One region of the Arthrobacter sp. TMN-49 genome, then DNA from elsewhere that is predicted to be linked to it. Evidence: riboswitches for the same ligand, from Rfam matches in the RefSeq annotation. Region 1 holds a riboswitch; each other region holds the start of a gene.

Evidence for each region. A riboswitch is a leader RNA that binds a small molecule or an ion and turns the genes downstream of it on or off. The one in region 1 is predicted to bind thiamine pyrophosphate.
Region 2: another riboswitch for thiamine pyrophosphate. It lies ahead of thiC (phosphomethylpyrimidine synthase ThiC); the one in region 1 lies ahead of ACX80E_RS05975 (bifunctional hydroxymethylpyrimidine kinase/phosphomethylpyrimidine kinase).
Region 3: another riboswitch for thiamine pyrophosphate. It lies ahead of ACX80E_RS04440 (ECF transporter S component); the one in region 1 lies ahead of ACX80E_RS05975 (bifunctional hydroxymethylpyrimidine kinase/phosphomethylpyrimidine kinase).

The regions. Positions count from the first base shown of each region.
Region 1 is NZ_JBTNDH010000009.1:56,946-62,627, forward strand. It holds gene obgE (GTPase ObgE) at 1-729, opposite strand, end outside; gene rpmA (50S ribosomal protein L27) at 875-1,129, opposite strand; gene rplU (50S ribosomal protein L21) at 1,189-1,497, opposite strand; gene ACX80E_RS05975 (bifunctional hydroxymethylpyrimidine kinase/phosphomethylpyrimidine kinase) at 1,902-3,461, opposite strand; TPP riboswitch at 3,450-3,548, opposite strand; gene ACX80E_RS05980 (Rne/Rng family ribonuclease) at 3,670-5,682, opposite strand, start outside.
Region 2 is NZ_JBTNDH010000045.1:11,958-17,639, reverse strand. It holds gene ACX80E_RS15610 (FAD-binding oxidoreductase) at 1-475, opposite strand, end outside; gene ACX80E_RS15605 (TetR/AcrR family transcriptional regulator) at 493-1,101, shown strand; gene ACX80E_RS15600 (glycerol-3-phosphate dehydrogenase/oxidase) at 1,101-2,666, shown strand; gene ACX80E_RS15595 (diacylglycerol/lipid kinase family protein) at 2,663-3,565, shown strand; TPP riboswitch at 3,662-3,769, shown strand; gene thiC (phosphomethylpyrimidine synthase ThiC) at 3,764-5,551, shown strand.
Region 3 is NZ_JBTNDH010000006.1:73,621-79,302, reverse strand. It holds gene ACX80E_RS04465 (Na+/H+ antiporter subunit D) at 1-354, shown strand, start outside; gene ACX80E_RS04460 (Na+/H+ antiporter subunit E) at 351-965, shown strand; gene ACX80E_RS04455 (monovalent cation/H+ antiporter complex subunit F) at 962-1,237, shown strand; gene mnhG (monovalent cation/H(+) antiporter subunit G) at 1,234-1,596, shown strand; gene ACX80E_RS04445 (DUF4235 domain-containing protein) at 1,721-1,981, opposite strand; TPP riboswitch at 2,153-2,271, shown strand; gene ACX80E_RS04440 (ECF transporter S component) at 2,316-2,948, shown strand; gene ACX80E_RS04435 (ABC transporter ATP-binding protein) at 2,951-4,549, shown strand; gene ACX80E_RS04430 (energy-coupling factor transporter transmembrane component T family protein) at 4,546-5,343, shown strand; gene ACX80E_RS04425 (L-lactate dehydrogenase) at 5,418-5,682, shown strand, end outside.

The DNA of each region.
Region 1 (5,682 bases):
GACGTGCACAATCGCGGCGCAACGCTCCACGTGGCGCAGGAAGTTGTGGCCGAGGCCCTTGCCTTCGCTGGCGCCCTCGATGAGGCCGGGCACGTCGGCCATGGTGAAGCGGACGTCGCCGGCTTGGACAACGCCCAGGTTGGGGATGAGCGTGGTGAAGGGGTAGTCGGCAATCTTGGGCCGGGCCGCAGACATGGCAGCGATGAGGCTGGACTTACCGGCGGACGGGAAGCCCACCAACGCGATGTCGGCAATGGACTTCAGCTCAAGGACAATGTCGGCCTCTGAGCCTGCAATACCCAACAGTGCGAAGCCCGGGGCCTTGCGCTTCAGTGAGGAAAGGGCATTGTTGCCAAGCCCGCCCTGGCCACCTGCGGCAGCGACGTACTCCGTGCCGATGCCAACGAGGTCGGCGAGGACATTGCCGTCCCGGTCCTTGATGACAGTGCCATCGGGAACTTCAAGGATCAGCGAATTCCCGTCCTTGCCGTCGCGCCAGTCTCCCATGCCGGGCTGGCCGTTGCCGCCGCGACGGTGGGGTGCGTGGTGGAAGTCAAGCAAGGTGGTGGTCTGGTCGCTGACACGGAAGGTGACACTACCGCCATCGCCGCCCTTGCCGCCGTCGGGCCCGCCCAACGGTTTGAATTTTTCACTGTGAACTGAGACGCAGCCGTGGCCGCCAGTCCCGCCGGATACGTGCAAAACAACCCGGTCAACAAAGCTGGCCACTGAAATCTCCTTGAATAGAACTTACTCGTGCGCACTAATTCTAGTCCGAACCTGGACTAGGGCCTGATGCCGGCCGAAAAGTGTATCTGTTTTAAAAGCCAGTGGAGCGAGCCATGCGGCCCGCTCCACTGGAAAAGCTTTGGTATTAGACCGCAGCGACGATGTTCACAACACGACGTCCACGACGTGTGCCGAACTCGACAGCGCCTGCATCCAATGCGAACAGCGTGTCATCCTTGCCACGACCAACACCCTCACCGGGGTGGAAATGTGTGCCGCGCTGGCGAACGATGATTTCGCCTGCCTTGACAACCTGACCGCCGAAGCGCTTGACGCCCAGGTACTGAGCGTTGGAGTCACGACCGTTGCGAGAGGAACTCGCACCCTTTTTATGTGCCATTTGAAAATGCCTGCCTTTTTACTAAAAGATTCTAAGTGGATCGAACTTCTGACCGCTTATTAAGCGATTGAAGTGATCTTGACCTTGGACAGTTCCTGACGGTGACCCTGACGCTTCTTGTAGCCGGTCTTGTTCTTGAACTTCTGGATGACGATCTTCGGTCCACGAAGATCCTCCAACTTCTCAGCCGTAACCTTCACATTAGCCAGGTCCTTCGCGGCTGTGGTGAGCTTGTCACCATCAACCAAGAGCAAAGCGGGCAGCTCAAGCGTGCTGCCAACTCCACCGGGGACGCGGTTCATGGTCACGTGGTCTCCGACGGAAACCTTTTCTTGACGGCCGCCTGCGCGGACAATCGCGTACACCACTGGGGAACTCACTTCTCTCGACGTTTATTACAAAGTTTTTGTGCCGGTAGGAATCATAATTGACAGCTACCAACCGTATGCGCCCGCAGTTCAAAATAGAACGGGCACGGGATGCAGACTATGTGCCTCAACGCCGTGGACCTCAATGGAGTTCTGCCATGGAGTGGTTGCCCTAGGTGTTGGCGTAAGCACCGAAGATCAAGAATACGCTAATTCTGGCTCCGGGAGCAAATGACACTGGTTTCTCGCGTTCTTGGTGGCCGTTGAACAAACCTAAATTTGCTCGGTTGCCATAGAGGTGCGCGAAACCGTACTCACCAACTTTAGCGTGGATGTGGGGAAATATTGCCATTTCACCCCGTGACGCGCCGCGTTTTTGTCTCAGAGCTGGTGGTGTTAATCACCTAGGGGTCTAGCTGGCCCTGTTTTAGCGCCATCACACTGTGTGGGGCGGCAAAGAAGTCCACCTCATACTGGGCCGAATGGGCGAACGCCGCCTGCATGCGCACACGTTCTTGTGCCGAACCACGCCGCGCGGCGGAGTCCATGATGGTGACGGCAGTTTCTGTGGCCTGGGCAAAGGATTCGTCGGCATAGGTCTGCAGCCACGTCCCATAGGGGTGCTCACCCGCGAAGGACAAATAGTCCTGGTGCAGTACCCGACCAACCTCTGCATAGAGCCAGTAGCACGGCAGGACGGCAGCCACCACTTCACCATAGCTACCGGAGAAGGCCACACCTTGGAGATGGTCAACATAGTGCTTGGTGACAGGTCCTTGCTGCGAGTTCGTGGGGTACCGGCTGAGCCAGTCACGGTGGAGGGCCAACTCAACGTCCAAGCAGTTCTGCGCACCATTGGCCCAAAACTTTTGTTCCGCCTCGGTGGGTGCCAGCGCGCTGGCCCGGGCAAGAACCCGCGCGTATGTACCCAAGTACAGGGCGTCCTGGGCCAGGTAGTAGGCAAAGTGGTCGCTGCGCAAGGTCCCGGCGGCCAGCTCCTTGATGAAGTCGAGGGCGAAAATCGACTCGCGTTGGCCGGCACACTCGTGCCACAGCTGCTGACTAAAGGCGTCCAAGCACGGTGCGGCACTGTCCCACAGGGCGTGGAAATGGTTGATGGGGCCGGCCCCCTCACCCACTTCCAACTCATCGGCGCTCTCCAAGGCGCCGCTCAGCCAGGCTTTAGCGTGGCGCACGCTGCTTGCCCAGTCCCCCGATTGCGCCTGCAAGGTGGCCACGGCGGCTGAAAGCGAACAGCCCGTGCCATGAGTGTTGGGGGTGTCCACGCGTGGAGCTGAAAACTTCTCAACGCTGCCGTCGTAGCCAATGAGCGCGTCGGGGCACTCCTCCCCCGGCAAATGCCCGCCCTTGACTAGGACACTGACACCATGGGCGGCCGCCAATTGCTTGCCCTGCTGCAGTGCCTCCTCGAAGCTCTTGGCCTCGGGCTGCCCCAGCAGAACGGCAAGTTCCACAATGTTGGGCGTGACCAAATGCGTGCCTTCCATCAGACGCAGCAGCGCTTGGCGCGCGGCCGGCGCCATGAGCTCATCGCCGCTGGTGGCGACCATGACAGGATCAAGGACCACCACTGCCGGCCGGGTTCGCGCCAACCAGTCCCCCACGACACCCATCACCTCGGCCGTGCCGAGCATGCCAATCTTCACCGCATCAATGACGATGTCGGCCGAAACTGCCTCCAGCTGCTCGGCCAGAAAGGCCGCCGGTGGCACGTGGACGCTGCGCACGCCTGTGGTGTTTTGGGCCGTTAGGGCTGTCACCGCGGCCATGGCGTAGCCACCATGGGCGCTGATGGCTTTGATGTCGGCCTGAATTCCGGCACCCCCTGAAGGGTCGGAACCGGCAATACTAAGCACGCGCGGGTGTCGAACCCCGCGTGGCTGGTGGGGCGGGGCAGCGTCTGGTGAGGCCGAAATTTGCGGGGCAGAAAGCAAGGTTTCCATGGACATCCCTTCGCCGGTGCTGGCCGGGCAGGTTCAACGGGTCTTTTCTCAGCCGGACCTAGTGTCCAGGCACCCCGTGTCGCTTTCAACCCTAGACCCAGCCCCGGCACTTAAAGGAAACTGACCCGCAGAAAACGCCGAGAATCGCGTCAAAGACGCGTATTCTCGGCGTTTTCTGCGGGTCAGTTTCCTGATGGGCCGCTGGCGCCTAGAGCTCCGAGGCGGGAACTCCAACACCGAGGATGATCGGCTCGGAGCTCTTGGCCGGCCGGGTGGCCGCCGGAAGTTCCACGGCAGCGCTGCTGTGCTGCGTCGACCCCTGGGCGGTGGCCGAAGAATCGGTGGTCTCCACTGCCGTATCGGCTCCGCCCTGGGCACTGCGGGCGCTGCGGTTGCGTCGTCCACGGCGTGAGCGTGAACGGCTGTTGCCGCCCTCTTCGCCGGCGTCAGCGGCTGACTGCTCCTGGCCGGGGCTCAGCAACTGATCCAATGCCTGAGTCAAGCCGGCCAGGGCTGCTGCCTGGTCGGCGTTGCTGGCCTCGGCGAAACCGGAGCTTTCGGTGCGGTGGCCGCGAGGAAGTTCAATGGCCTCCCCACCCAAGGTCAGGGTCGCCGCGTCATCTGACTCACTGTCTTCCGAGCCGCCCTGCGCTGAGCCCGGCGCTGACGCCGGAGCAGGCGATTCGGCGTGGCGCTCATGGTGCGACGCTGCAGCAGCCGCGGCAATGTTGGCCAAGGCGGCACGGGCTTCATGGGCCTTTTGAGCCTTTTGCTCGTCAGTGGGTTCCTCATGCACCTCCACCGGGGCGTGCTCTGCAAGCTCAGACTCGGGCTTGGAACGGTTGCGGTTGCGCTTGCGTTCGCTGCGTGTGGACCTGTTGGCTGTGCGGTCGCCGTCGCGCTGTTCCTGCGCCACCTTGGCGGCCTGGGCCTGCGGCGACTCGACAGCCACCGTGTGGACGCGGCGGTGCTCAACGGGGATCTCGTGCGTGACCATGCCGCGGCCGGCACAGGTGCCACACTGCTCGCCGAAGACTTCCAGCAGGCCGGTACCCATGCGCTTGCGCGTCATCTGCACCAGGCCAAGGCTGGTCACCTCGGCAACCTGGTGCTTGGTCCTGTCACGGCCCAAGCACTCAACCAGGCGACGCGAGACCAAGTCACGGTTGGATTCGAGCACCATGTCGATGAAGTCGATGACAATGATGCCGCCAATGTCACGCAGACGCAGCTGGCGCACCACTTCCTCGGCAGCTTCCAAGTTGTTCTTCGTGACTGTTTCTTCCAGGTTGCCACCGGAGCCAGTGAACTTGCCGGTGTTCACATCAACCACCGTCATGGCTTCCGTGCGGTCGATGACCAGTGAACCACCCGAGGGCAGGAACACCTTACGTTCTAGCGCCTTGGAGATTTGCTCGTCGATCCTGTGGACGGCGAAGATGTCGTCGTTCTTCGTCCACTTTTCCAGGCGGTCCAGCAAATCCGGAGCAACATAGGTCACATAGGCCTCAATGGTGTCCCAGGCGTCCTCGCCGGAGACAACCAGCTTGGAGAAGTCTTCATTGAAAACGTCGCGGACCACCTTGATGGTCAGGTCAGGCTCGGCGTAGAGCATCTCGGGGGCAAGCGTCTTGTGTGAGGAGGCACGGTTGTTGATGCCCTCCCACTGGGCGCGGAGCCTGTTGATGTCATTGGTCAGCTCTTCTTCGCTGGCACCCTCGGCCGCCGTGCGCACAATGACGCCGGCATTTTCGGGCAGGTGGTCCTTCAGCACGCGCTTGAGACGGTTGCGTTCGACGTCGGGCAGCTTGCGGGAGATGCCTGTCATGGAACCGCCGGGCACGAACACCAGGTAACGCCCGGGCAGGGAAATCTGGCTGGTCAGGCGGGCGCCCTTGTGGCCCACCGGGTCCTTGGACACCTGCACCAGCACGGAGTCACCCGACTTCAGGGCGTTCTCAATGCGGCGCGGCTGGCCGTTGAGGTTGGCGGCGTCCCAATCAACTTCGCCCGCGTACAGGACTGCGTTGCGGCCACGGCCAATGTCGACGAAGGCAGCCTCCATGCTGGGCAGCACGTTCTGGACCTTGCCCAGGTACACGTTGCCGATGAGGGAGTCCTGCTGGGTCTTGGAGACAAAGTGCTCGGCCAGGATGCCGTCCTCGAGGACACCAATCTGGATCCTGTCATCGCTCTGCCGGACCACCATGACCCTGTCCAC
Region 2 (5,682 bases), on a different contig from region 1:
CACCGTCGAATTTTCCGCGCAGCGGTTCCACCCCGCCCACCACCGACGTGCCGCCGCCAAAGGCGACCACGGCCAGCTGTCGCCGCCCGCACAGGGCCAGAATGGAGCGCACTTCTTCGATGCTGCCGGGGAAGACGACGGCGTCGGGGGCGTCCAGGGCGTCCCCGCCGCGGCGGCGCAGCAGGTCCGGCGTGCTTTTTCCGCCGGCATGGAGGATGCGGTCCGCCGCGTCCGTGGAGACATGGTCGGCCCCGGTGATGGCGCGGAGCTCGGCTAGGACGCCGTCCCCAAGCGCCACGGGCCCCACCCGGACATCGGCCAGGTCAACGGGGCTGTGCGCGGCCTCGACGCTGACGAGCTTGAGCGTGCTGTGCAAGAAGCTCAACGCGCCGGCTCCCAGCGGGCGGGCATGTGCCGGGTCTCCCCAGCCGTACCAGACCGAGGAGGAAATTTCTGCTGTGAGATTCGTCACCATGGGATACAGTGTGACACATGAAGTCTCAACGTACCAGTTTGCCGGTGGATGAGAAGCTCCTCTCCGCCATCAGGGACACCGTGGTGCTCCACGGCGTGCGGCGCACCACAGCCAACGACATTGCCGAACGTGCCGGCATCTCCCGCATGACGTTCTACCGCCGGATGGGCTCGGTGGAGAACGCGGTGCTGGCATCCCTCACCCATGAGTTCCGCCAGTACGCCGGCACCGTGCGGACCGGGACACCAGCCGGCACCGGAAGGGAGCAGCTGGTGCACTTCGCCGTGGAAAGCGTCCGGGTGTTTGCAACCTCGGAAATGCTCGCCTCCATCGCCGAGCGTGACCCGGAATTCCTGATTCCCTATGTGACGGACCGGTTCGGTGCCAGCCAGCAGCTGGTCCTGGACCAGCTGCGCGCACTGCTCGAGGAGGGCATTGCCGATGGCAGCATCGCAGCGTCCGCGGGCACAGCCACCATGCTTTTGCTGGCACTCCAAGGCGTTGCGCTGTCTTCCCGGGTCCTGTTGAAGACGGACACCTTCGAGGACTCCCTGGCGGAACTGAAGAAGATGCTGGAACGCTACCTCACGCCGTCGAACGCCGGATCTGAAGGGACACAAGCTTGATGACGGAAAACCCCAGCTGGATCAACGATGCAAGCCGCCGGCATTCGCTGGACCATGTGGCAGCCCACACGGTGGACGTTGCCGTGGTGGGTGGCGGCATCACCGGTGCCGGGGTGGCCCTGGACGCCGTGAGTCGCGGCCTGAGTGTTGCATTGATCGAGAGCAGCGACTTTGGTTCCGGCACCAGCGGCTACAGTTCCAAGCTCATCCATGGCGGGCTGCGCTACCTGGCCAAGATGGATTTCGCGGTGGCTTGGGAATCGGCCGTGGAACGCCGCTGGCTGATGAGTAAAATCGCCCCGCACCTGGTCCGGCCACTGGGGTTTGTGATTCCAGATGCCCGCACCGCCCCTGCCTGGGAGGGTTTGGCGGCCGGGGCGGGTGTGGTCATCTATGACGTGCTGCGCAGGCTGTCCGGTCTGGGTGGCAAGACGTTGCCGCGGCCCCAACTCCTCTCGAGCCGGGCGGTGGGAGCCTTGGTGCCCGCCCTCGAGCAGACGACGCTGCGGCGAGGGTACCTTTACTGGGACGGGCAAGCGGTCGATGATGCACGCCTGGTGCTCGGCGCGGTCCGTACCGCGGCCGGGCTCGGGGCGCACGTGATGCGTGATGTGAAGGCAAGTGACGTGACGGCAACGACCGTGGACGCCGTCGACACCCGGACGGGGGAGCCGGTGAAAATTGCCGCGCGGGTGGTGGTGAACGCCACCGGCGTGTGGGCCGCCGACTTCGAGCCGCAACTGAGGGTAACCCCCAGCCGGGGCACCCACCTGGTGGTGCGCGCGGACCGGCTGGGCAACCCGCATGCCGCGCACACAGTGGCCGTGCCGGGGCATTTTGGCCGCTACGTGTTCGTGCTGCCGCAGCCCGCCGGCGTGGTGTACATCGGTCTGACAGACCAGGCGGACCACAGCGCCGACGGCCACCATCCGCCGGTTCCCGAGCACGACGTCGACTTCCTCCTGGACATTGTCAACACCACCCTTGCGGTGCCGCTGACCCGCAAGGACGTGGTGGGCTCCTTCGCGGGGCTGCGGCCCCTGGTGCAGGCCCGGCGGGGAGAGGGCCCCGACGGAACTGCCGACATTTCACGCCGGCACCTGATCCGGGATATTCCCGGCGCGCCGATCACGGTGGTGGGCGGCAAAATGACCACCTACCGGCGGATGGCCCAGGACGCTGTGGATGCCGTGACCGCCCGGCTCGGAGCCGACCAGCCATGCCGCACCAAGACCCTGCCGCTGGTGGGCGCCGCTACCGTCAAGGCGCTCGGCGCCGTTGACGCTCCCGCCCGGCTCGTGCAGAAATACGGCACGGAAGCCACGGCTGTGCAGGCCCTCCAACGGCGCGATCCGATCCTGTCAGACCCGTTGTTCGAGGGGTCTGAGATCACAGGTGCCGAGTTGCTATTCGCGGTGCGCGCCGAGGGGGCCACCACGGTGGAAGACCTGCTGGAGCGGCGCACCCGCCTGGCCTTTGTCCCTGAAGACGCGGCGCGGGCCCGCGGGCGGGCCGAGCTGATCCTGGCACTGGCAGACTCTCCGGCTTTTGGGGAGAGCCCATGAGCGCCGTCCCGGGAGGCGGCGTGCTGCTTCTGGTCAATCCGGCGTCGGGCGGAGGCAGGGCTGGCCGACTGTGGCCGCGGACTGCCCACGCCCTGCGCGCGGCCGGATTCGTGCCCTCGGTGTGCATCACCGAGTGCCTGGAGGACGCCACTGCGCAGGCCGGTGCCGCCGCCGCTGGAAGCCTGGTGGTGGTCCTAGGTGGCGACGGCTTCCTCGGGGCTGCGGCGGCCGGGGCTTGGAAGTCGGGGGCAATTGTCCTGCCCCTGGCTGGCGGCCGGGGCAATGACACGGTGCGCAGGCTGGGGCTGAACCTTGACCCGGTTAAGGCGGTCCGGGCCCTTGGTGCGCTGGTGGTCCGGGAGGTGGATCTGGGGCTGGTCAACGGCCGCCCCTACTTCGGTGTTGCCAATGTGGGCTTCGACGGGCTCGCCAACGAATACGGCAATAGCGCCCGGCTGCCCCTTGGTCCGTTCGTCTACCTGTACGGCGGGCTCAAGGCCTTCCTGGCCTGGAAGAACGTGACGTTCACGGTTTCCGTCAACGGTGTGGAGACCACCTTCCCGGGATGGTTCGTGGCCGTTGGAAATGTTGGCCAGTATGGGGGAGGGCTGTGCATCTGCCCGGAAGCTAAGGCCGACGACGGACTGCTGGATGTGGTCTCCCAAGGCCAGACAACGATTCTTGGCGTGGCCTTGACCTTTCTGCGATCCTACCGCGGCAGGCATCTTGGCCAGCCGAACATCACGTTCACCCGTGGCAGCAGCGTCAGCATCAGTGCCAACAAGCCGCTGAACATGTATGCCGACGGCGAGAGGGTGGCCGCACTTCCCGCCGTGGTGGAGCTGGTGCCGGGGGCTGTGCAGGTGCTTGTGCCGCAGGGATCGGTGGCGTTTTCGTAGGGCGCCGGCACTTCTGCCAGTTGATTGGCGTCCTGGAGCCGACCCGCGGCTGAGGCCACGGTGCACACGGCACCCCACGCTGCGTGGTAGCGTCTCTTACGACCACACGGGTGCCCTTGCAGGGGCTGAGATCGGGCTGAAGCAGTCTGCGACCGTTGAACCTGTCCGGGTAATGCCGGCGAAGGAAGTGAGCAGTCTTTGACCTCCCAAGAAGCAACCTTGATCCCTGCCCAAAATGTCACGCAATCCCTGAAATCACATTCACTAGCATTCCAGGTGGACCCCGGTTCAGGGATTCGTGTGCCGCAGACGGAAATCGCGCTCGAGCCGTCCCCCAACGGTGAAGTTAACGCACCGTTTCGTGTGTACCGCACCGCCGGACCGGGCAGCGATCCGGTCGTTGGCCTGCAACCGTTTCGCAGTGAGTGGATCAGTGCCCGCAAGGACACGGAAATCTACCGGGGACGCACCAGGAATTTACTTGATGACGGCAAGTCGGCGGTACGCCGGGGTGCTGCCTCAGCAGAGTGGAGGGGATCGGTTCCCGAGCCGCGCCGCGCGCTGACGGGCCAGCGCGTCACACAAATGCATTATGCCCGGCGCGGCATCACCACCCCGGAAATGCGCTTTGTGGCGATCCGTGAGAACTGCGACGTCGATTTGGTGCGCAGCGAGGTGGCGGCCGGCCGGGCCATCATCCCCAACAACATCAACCACCCGGAGTCTGAGCCGATGATCATTGGCCGGGCCTTCCTGGTGAAGATCAACGCCAACATCGGCAATTCGGCTGTCACCAGTTCAATCGCCGAGGAAGTCGATAAGTTGCAGTGGGCAACCCAGTGGGGTGCCGACACGGTCATGGACCTCTCGACCGGCGATGACATCCACACCACCAGGGAGTGGCTGATTCGCAACGCCCCGGTTCCTATCGGCACGGTGCCGATCTACCAGGCGCTGGAAAAGGTTAACGGTGAAGCCAACGATCTGACGTGGGAGATCTTCAGGGACACGGTGATTGAACAATGCGAGCAGGGCGTGGACTATATGACCATCCATGCAGGTGTCCTGCTCCGTTACGTCCCGCTGTCGGCCAATCGTGTGACGGGCATTGTTTCCCGTGGCGGGGCCATCATGGCTGGTTGGTGCCTTGCCCACCACCAGGAGAATTTCTTGTACACGCACTTTGAGGAGCTGTGCGAAATCTTCGCCCAATATGACGTGGCGTTCTCGCTGGGGGACGGGCTGCGTCCGGGGTCGATCGCCGACGCCAATGATGCCGCCCAATTTGCCGAACTGGACACCTTGGCCGAATTGACGCAACGGGCCTGGGAATATGACGTGCAGGTCATGGTTGAGGGTCCAGGTCACATCCCGTTCCATCTGGTCCGGGAAAACGTTGAGCGCCAGCAGGAGCTGTGCAAGGGTGCCCCGTTCTACACGCTAGGGCCGCTCGTCACCGACATAGCACCTGGCTACGACCACATCACTTCGGCTATCGGGGCGACGGAAATAGCCCGCTACGGCACGGCCATGCTGTGCTACGTGACCCCGAAGGAACACCTGGGCCTGCCGAACAAGGACGATGTGAAGACTGGGGTGATCACCTACAAGATCGCGGCGCATGCTGCCGACCTGGCCAAGGGGCATCCCGGCGCGAGGGAACGCGACGACGCCTTGTCCAAGGCCCGTTTCGAGTTCCGCTGGCGCGACCAGTTCGCATTGTCGCTGGACCCTGTCACGGCCGAGGCCTTCCACGACGAGACCCTGCCCGCCGAACCGGCCAAGACCGCCCACTTCTGTTCAATGTGCGGACCGAAGTTCTGTTCCATGCGTATCAGTCAGGACATCAGGGACGAGTTCGGCTCGGCCGAGTCGCAGGCAGCCATCGCCGGGATGTACAGCGGTATGCGTGAAAAGAGTCAGGAGTTTCTGGCGTCGGGTGGAAAAGTGTATCTGCCAGAACTTCAGCTTCCCGCACAGCCATAGAGCCACGATCGTGGTGATCTGTCCCGGCCCGCTCCTGGCAACACGGAAGGTGGGTCTCTTCTTCCTAGGGCGGGCCGGGTGTGGCACAGCTGCTGACATGGCTGCTGGAAGTAGATAGCGTAGTTTGCATA
Region 3 (5,682 bases), on a different contig from region 1:
TTGGTCGTAGCCCGCGTCTGGAACCGGGTGTTTTGGCGTAGCACGGCCGACGCCGAAGATCCCGACCCGGTACTGCTCGCCACCGCGCCGGATGCCTCGGGCAAGCAGAGCATGCGTGCCCTGCGCACCAGCAAACACGTGGATGCCACGCAGGGGCGGTTCTCCGGCGAGAATGAGGTTCCGATCCTGCCAAGGATGATGGTGTATTCCACCATGGGGCTGGTGGTGCTCGGTATTGCCATGACAGTATTCGCCGGCCCGCTCTTTGACTTAAGCCAGGACGCGGCCACCAGCATGCTGGAACGGACTGCCTATATTGAAGCCGTTCTCGGACAGGGGGCGGGGAACCCATGAGCCAGGGCGTGAAATTGAAGCGCAGCGGCACTGCCTGGCAGAAACTGCCGTTGCTTGTTTGGCTTGTTCTGGTGTGGGGTGCGCTGTGGCAGGACTTCAGCGCCGGGAACCTGGTCTTTGGTGCCTTGATTGCCATGGGCGTCTCGCGCGCGTTTTACCTGCCGCCGGTTGAACTCAGTGGGCGGTTCAACGTGCTCCGTGCGGTGACTTTTGTTCTGTGGTTCATCAAGGAAGTTGTGGTCGCCAGTTTCCAGGTCTTGTATTGGGCCCTGTCCAGGGGGCCACGGATTCGCAACGCTGTCATTGCCGTGCCCTTGCGCAGCACCTCAGATCTGCTCATGACGGCTGTGGGGCACGTGCTCTCACTCATCCCGGGGTCCCTGGTGGTTGAAGTGGATCGAGGCACGGCAACACTTTACGTCCACGCCATGAATGTGGAGTCGCCCGCCGGTGTTGAAAAAGTTCGTCAAGGCATCCAAGACATTGAGGCTGGGTTGATACGCGTTATGGGCACCAAGGAAGAACTGGCTGCACTGACGGCAGAAGCCGGCGGGGCGCCCATGGTGACGCACGTGGCTTCTGCTCCGCCGAAAGCGCAGGAGGAGAAATGACGGCGATGAGCGTTGTTGTCATCATTGTTGCGGTAATACTTTCGCTGGCGGCGGCGGGCACCATCTACCGCATTGCGGCCGGCCCCTCACTGCTGGACCGTGTCATTGCGGCGGATGTTTTGTTGGCCATTTTTGGTGCGTCCCTGGCCACTGAAATGGCCATGAACAAGCACACGGACAATCTGGCGCTTCTGGTGGTCCTGACAGTCATTGGATTCATCGGCTCAGTGACTGTGGCGCGTTTCGTGGCGCACAGGAAGGAAGACGTATGAACGCCCTCATTGATGTGGCGACGGCCATCTGCTTGCTCGGCGGGGCGCTGATGAGTCTTGCTGCGGCCATTGGCCTGCTGCGCTTCCCCGACCTGATGAGCCGTATGCACGCAGCCACCAAGCCGCAGGTGCTCGGTTTGCTGCTCATGCTGTCGGCCATGGGATTGCAGCTGCGGATGTGGTCGCTGCTGCCGATCTTGATTGTGGCGTGGCTCTTTCAGTTGCTCACAGTTCCCGTCTCTGCCCACATGGTGGGCCGTGCAGGCTACCGGACCAAGCACCGCCAGCCGGCCCGGCTCAGCGTGGACGAGCTGGATCAGGTAGTTGCCGCCGCCGTTGAGGGTGGCAGTAAGGACTAGTCCCCAACTCCGAGGGGCCCACCAACTCCTCCGCCTCGCCGAACGGGCAGTTGTGGTTGATGTTTTACAAAAACATCAACCACAACTGCCCGTTCAGATTCCTGCGCGCGCGCCGGGAGAGTATTTAGACCTCTTCTGGGTGGTGGCTAAAACGGGCGATCGCCTTTTTGGTGGTACGCCCGGCCAAAACCTGGATGATGGCCGCCACTGCCGAGGACACCAGGGCGAACGTCAGGGCCGAGCGGAGGCTATTTTCCAAGTCTGCGCCGTCTTTGGGGGGCTTGTTGCCAGTACTTTTCTCCCAAACAGTGTCCACCAGCTTGCTGGCCGCAAAACCAGCACCCAAGCTCACCCCGGTGCCGAGCAATTTGAAGACGATGTTCATGAAGGACTCCTTGCGTGTGTGGGACTGACCCAAGCCGGGCAAATACCTCACGTTTAGCCTAGTCGCTCACGCCCCCAATGCGCTGGAGCGGTGCCCTGCAGGGCGCATTACGGCACGTCACGGTGGCTATTAGGGCCCGGCATGGGGCGGGGGTAAACTTAAGTCGCAATTCAAACACGACAGGGGAGCGTCTACCCGCCAATGGGTACCGGCGCTGAGAGTGCGGTTCGCCGCAGACCCTCGAACCTGCTCCGGTTAGTACCGGCGAAGGGAGTCGAGTTCTCTTCGGCTGCGCGGAAGGTCCGCCTGCCGCCCCTCCTGCGAAGGAGGAACCATGAGCAAGTCAATCGCGAGCGAAAACGCGGCGCCAAGCAACCCAGCAGCACGCAAGTCCACGTGGCGCGTCGTGGACATTGTGGTGGTGTCAGTTCTGGGTGTCGCCATCGGCGTCATTTTCTGGCTGTGGTCCGCCGGTTATGGACTGATCAGTGCTTTCACGATCGCCTTCCCGCCCATTGGTGCGCTGTACGGCGGCGGCTGGTTGATCGCCGGCGTCTTGGGTGGATTGGTCATCCGCAAACCCGGCGCAGCGCTCTACTGTGAACTGATTGCCGCCTGTGTGGAGGGCCTGTTGGGCACCCACTTCGGCTTCACGGTGTTGCTCTCTGGCCTGGTTCAGGGCCTCGGTGCTGAGCTGGGCTTCGCGCTGTTCCGCTACCGCAAGTTCACCCTGCCGGTGGCCCTGCTGGCCGGGGCACTGGCTGGCCTGGCCATGGGCATCAACGACTCCCTGGTCTGGAATTTCGCCTGGGCCATGGAGTGGAAGCTCGTCTACGTGGTCCTGGCCATGATCTCCGGCGCCATCATTGCCGGATTGGTATCCTGGCTGGCCGTGCGCGGGCTGGCACGCACGGGGGCCCTTGCCAATCTGCCCTCGCGTGGCGCCGCAAGCGAACGAGCGGTGTAAACATGGCTGCCGCGCAGAACCGGGGGACTACTCCGGCGCGAATCAGCGCCCGGGGGTGGGGCTGGCGGCATTCGGGCCGGCACAACCGGGCCGTGCATGATCTCGAGCTGGAGATTGCCCCCGGCGAGCGGGTTTTGCTGCTGGGCCCTTCGGGGGCCGGCAAGTCAACACTGCTGCACGCCCTGGCCGGGGTGCTGGGGGACGACGAGGACGCCAATGAGGTCGGTGAGCTGCTCATTGATGGGCGCCCGGCGGCTGCATCACGCGGCCGGGCGGGGCTCATGCAGCAGGACCCCGACGCCCAGGTGGTGCTCTCACGCATTGGTGACGACGTTGCTTTTGGGGCCGAGAACATGGCTGTCCCGCGCGATGAGATCTGGCGCCGGGTGACAGCTTCGCTGGAGTCCGTGGGGTTGAAACTGCCGCTGGATCATCCCAGTTCGGCGCTGTCGGGCGGGCAAAAACAGCGTTTGGGGTTGGCCGGCATGCTGGCCATGCGCCCCGGCTTGTTGTTGTTGGATGAGCCCACAGCCAATCTGGATCCGGCCGGTGTGGTGGAGGTGCGTGACGCTGTGCGCCGCAGCCTGGATGAAACGGGGGCCACCTTGGTGGTGGTGGAGCACCGGGTGTCTGTGTGGCTGGAGGTGGTGGACAGGATTGTGGTCCTGGCTCCGGCCGCGCTGGGCGAGCCCGGCGGAGTGTTATTTGATGGCCCGCCGGCTGCCGTGTTGGCGCAGAGCCGGGACCTGCTGACGGCTGCCGGTATTTGGGTGCCTGGCTATGTGCCAGCTGTCCGGCCCAGGGCGGCGTTGACGACGTCCGACGCCGGGGCGGAACTGTTGCTTCAGGCGGACGCCCTTGCCGTCTCCCGCATCAAGGGGCGGCGCCGGCACCCGGTGCAAGCTGTTGCTGTGGTGCCCTCCGTGCGGGTCAGGGCGGGGCAGGCGCTGAGCGTGACGGGCCCCAACGGGGCGGGAAAATCGACGCTGGCGCTAACCCTGGCCGGCCTGTTGGCGCCGGCGGGCGGGGAGTTGCTGGCCACGGCAGCGTTGGCTCGCGGAGCCGGAGCCACGCCACTGAAATGGCGCGGGCGCCAGCTGATCAGCCGGATCGGCACGGTCTTTCAGGAACCCGAGCACCAATTTGTGGCGGGCAGTGTCCGTGCGGAACTGTTGTTTGCGCCGAAACTGTTGGGGCGCGGTGGTGACGCGGTGGATGAGTTGATGGGACGATTGCGGCTGGATCATTTGGCCGAAGCCAACCCATTCACGCTCTCCGGCGGTGAAAAGCGGCGGCTGTCGGTGGCCACAGTGTTGGCGGCCAGTCCACAAGTCCTGGTCCTGGACGAACCAACCTTTGGTCAAGACGCCAACACCTGGGCCGAGCTGGCCTCCCTGCTGACTGAACTGCTGGACGCCGGCACGGCCGTGGTATCAGTGACACACGATGCAGCGTTCAGCGCCGTGCTCGGTGGCGAACAGTTGGTGCTGGGCGCCCCCGTTCCCCACACCCTCCCTCAGCTCGCAAGCTCGCAGCCGGGACCTCGGGTGCGTGGCCCCATCGCCGCCCCGCTGCCGGCGGCGAAAGTGGTGCAGCAATGAGCGTCGACATCATCGCCACACCCCGTTCCACGGCGTGGTTGGCGCGGGCCAATCCGCTGGCGAAACTGGGCGCGGGCATGGCGATCACACTTGTTCTGCTGGTCAGTGTTGACTGGGTCTCGGCCACGGTGGCACTGATGCTTGAATGCGCACTCCTGCCCTTGGCCGGGCTGAGCGACCGCATGCTGTTGCTGCGCGGCTGGCCCGTCCTGCTGGCAGCAATTGTGGGTGGTTACGGGACGGCGCTGCTGGCACCCAAGACCGGCGAACTGTTGCTCGCTGTGGGCCCGGTGACCTTCACCAGCGGGTCGCTGGAAGCCGGTGTGGCCATTGCCCTGCGTGGCCTGGCCATCGCCCTGCCCGGAATCATCGTGCTGGCCTCCACCGATCCCACCGACTTGGCTGACGCCCTGGCCCAGAAGCTGCGGCTGCCGCATCGCTTTGTGCTGGGCGCCCTCGCAGCCATGCGGCTGGTGGGGCTGTTGGTGGCCGAATGGCAAACCCTTGGCATGGCGCGCCGTGCCCGGGGTGTGGGCGGTGAGCCCGGGCTGTTCCGTGGGGTCAAGGCACAGTTGGGGCAGGCCATGGCGTTGTTGGTGCAGGCCGTGCGCCGCGCCTCACGGTTGGCTGTCACCATGGAGGCCAAGGGATTCGGGGCCGGGCCGCGCAGTTGGGCCCGCGAATCCACTTTTGCTGCCCACGATCTGTGGGTCGCGGCCGGCGGCGTGCTGATAGCAGCCATCGCTGTGGCGGCCGCCGTCGTGCTGGGAACGTGGAATCCCGTGTTTGGCTAGCATTTCCGCACGGAGACAGGGAAATAGCCGGACACAAACAGTGACAGCAACATCGGGGCTGGGATACTGGTGGCATGACGATCGCACGCAGCACCAAGCTCACCATTGTCGGCGCCGGAAGCGTCGGCACCTCCCTCGCCTACGCTGCGCTCATTCGAGGGTCCGCGCGTGAGATTGTCTTGTATGACATCGCCACAGCCAAGGTGGAGGCGGAAGTCCTTGACCTGGCCCACGGGACACCGTTTGTCGGCGCCCCGCGCATCACAGGCGGAAGCGATATTGCGCTGGTGGCCGATTCCGATGTCATCGTCATCACGGCCGGGGCCAAGCAGGAGCCGG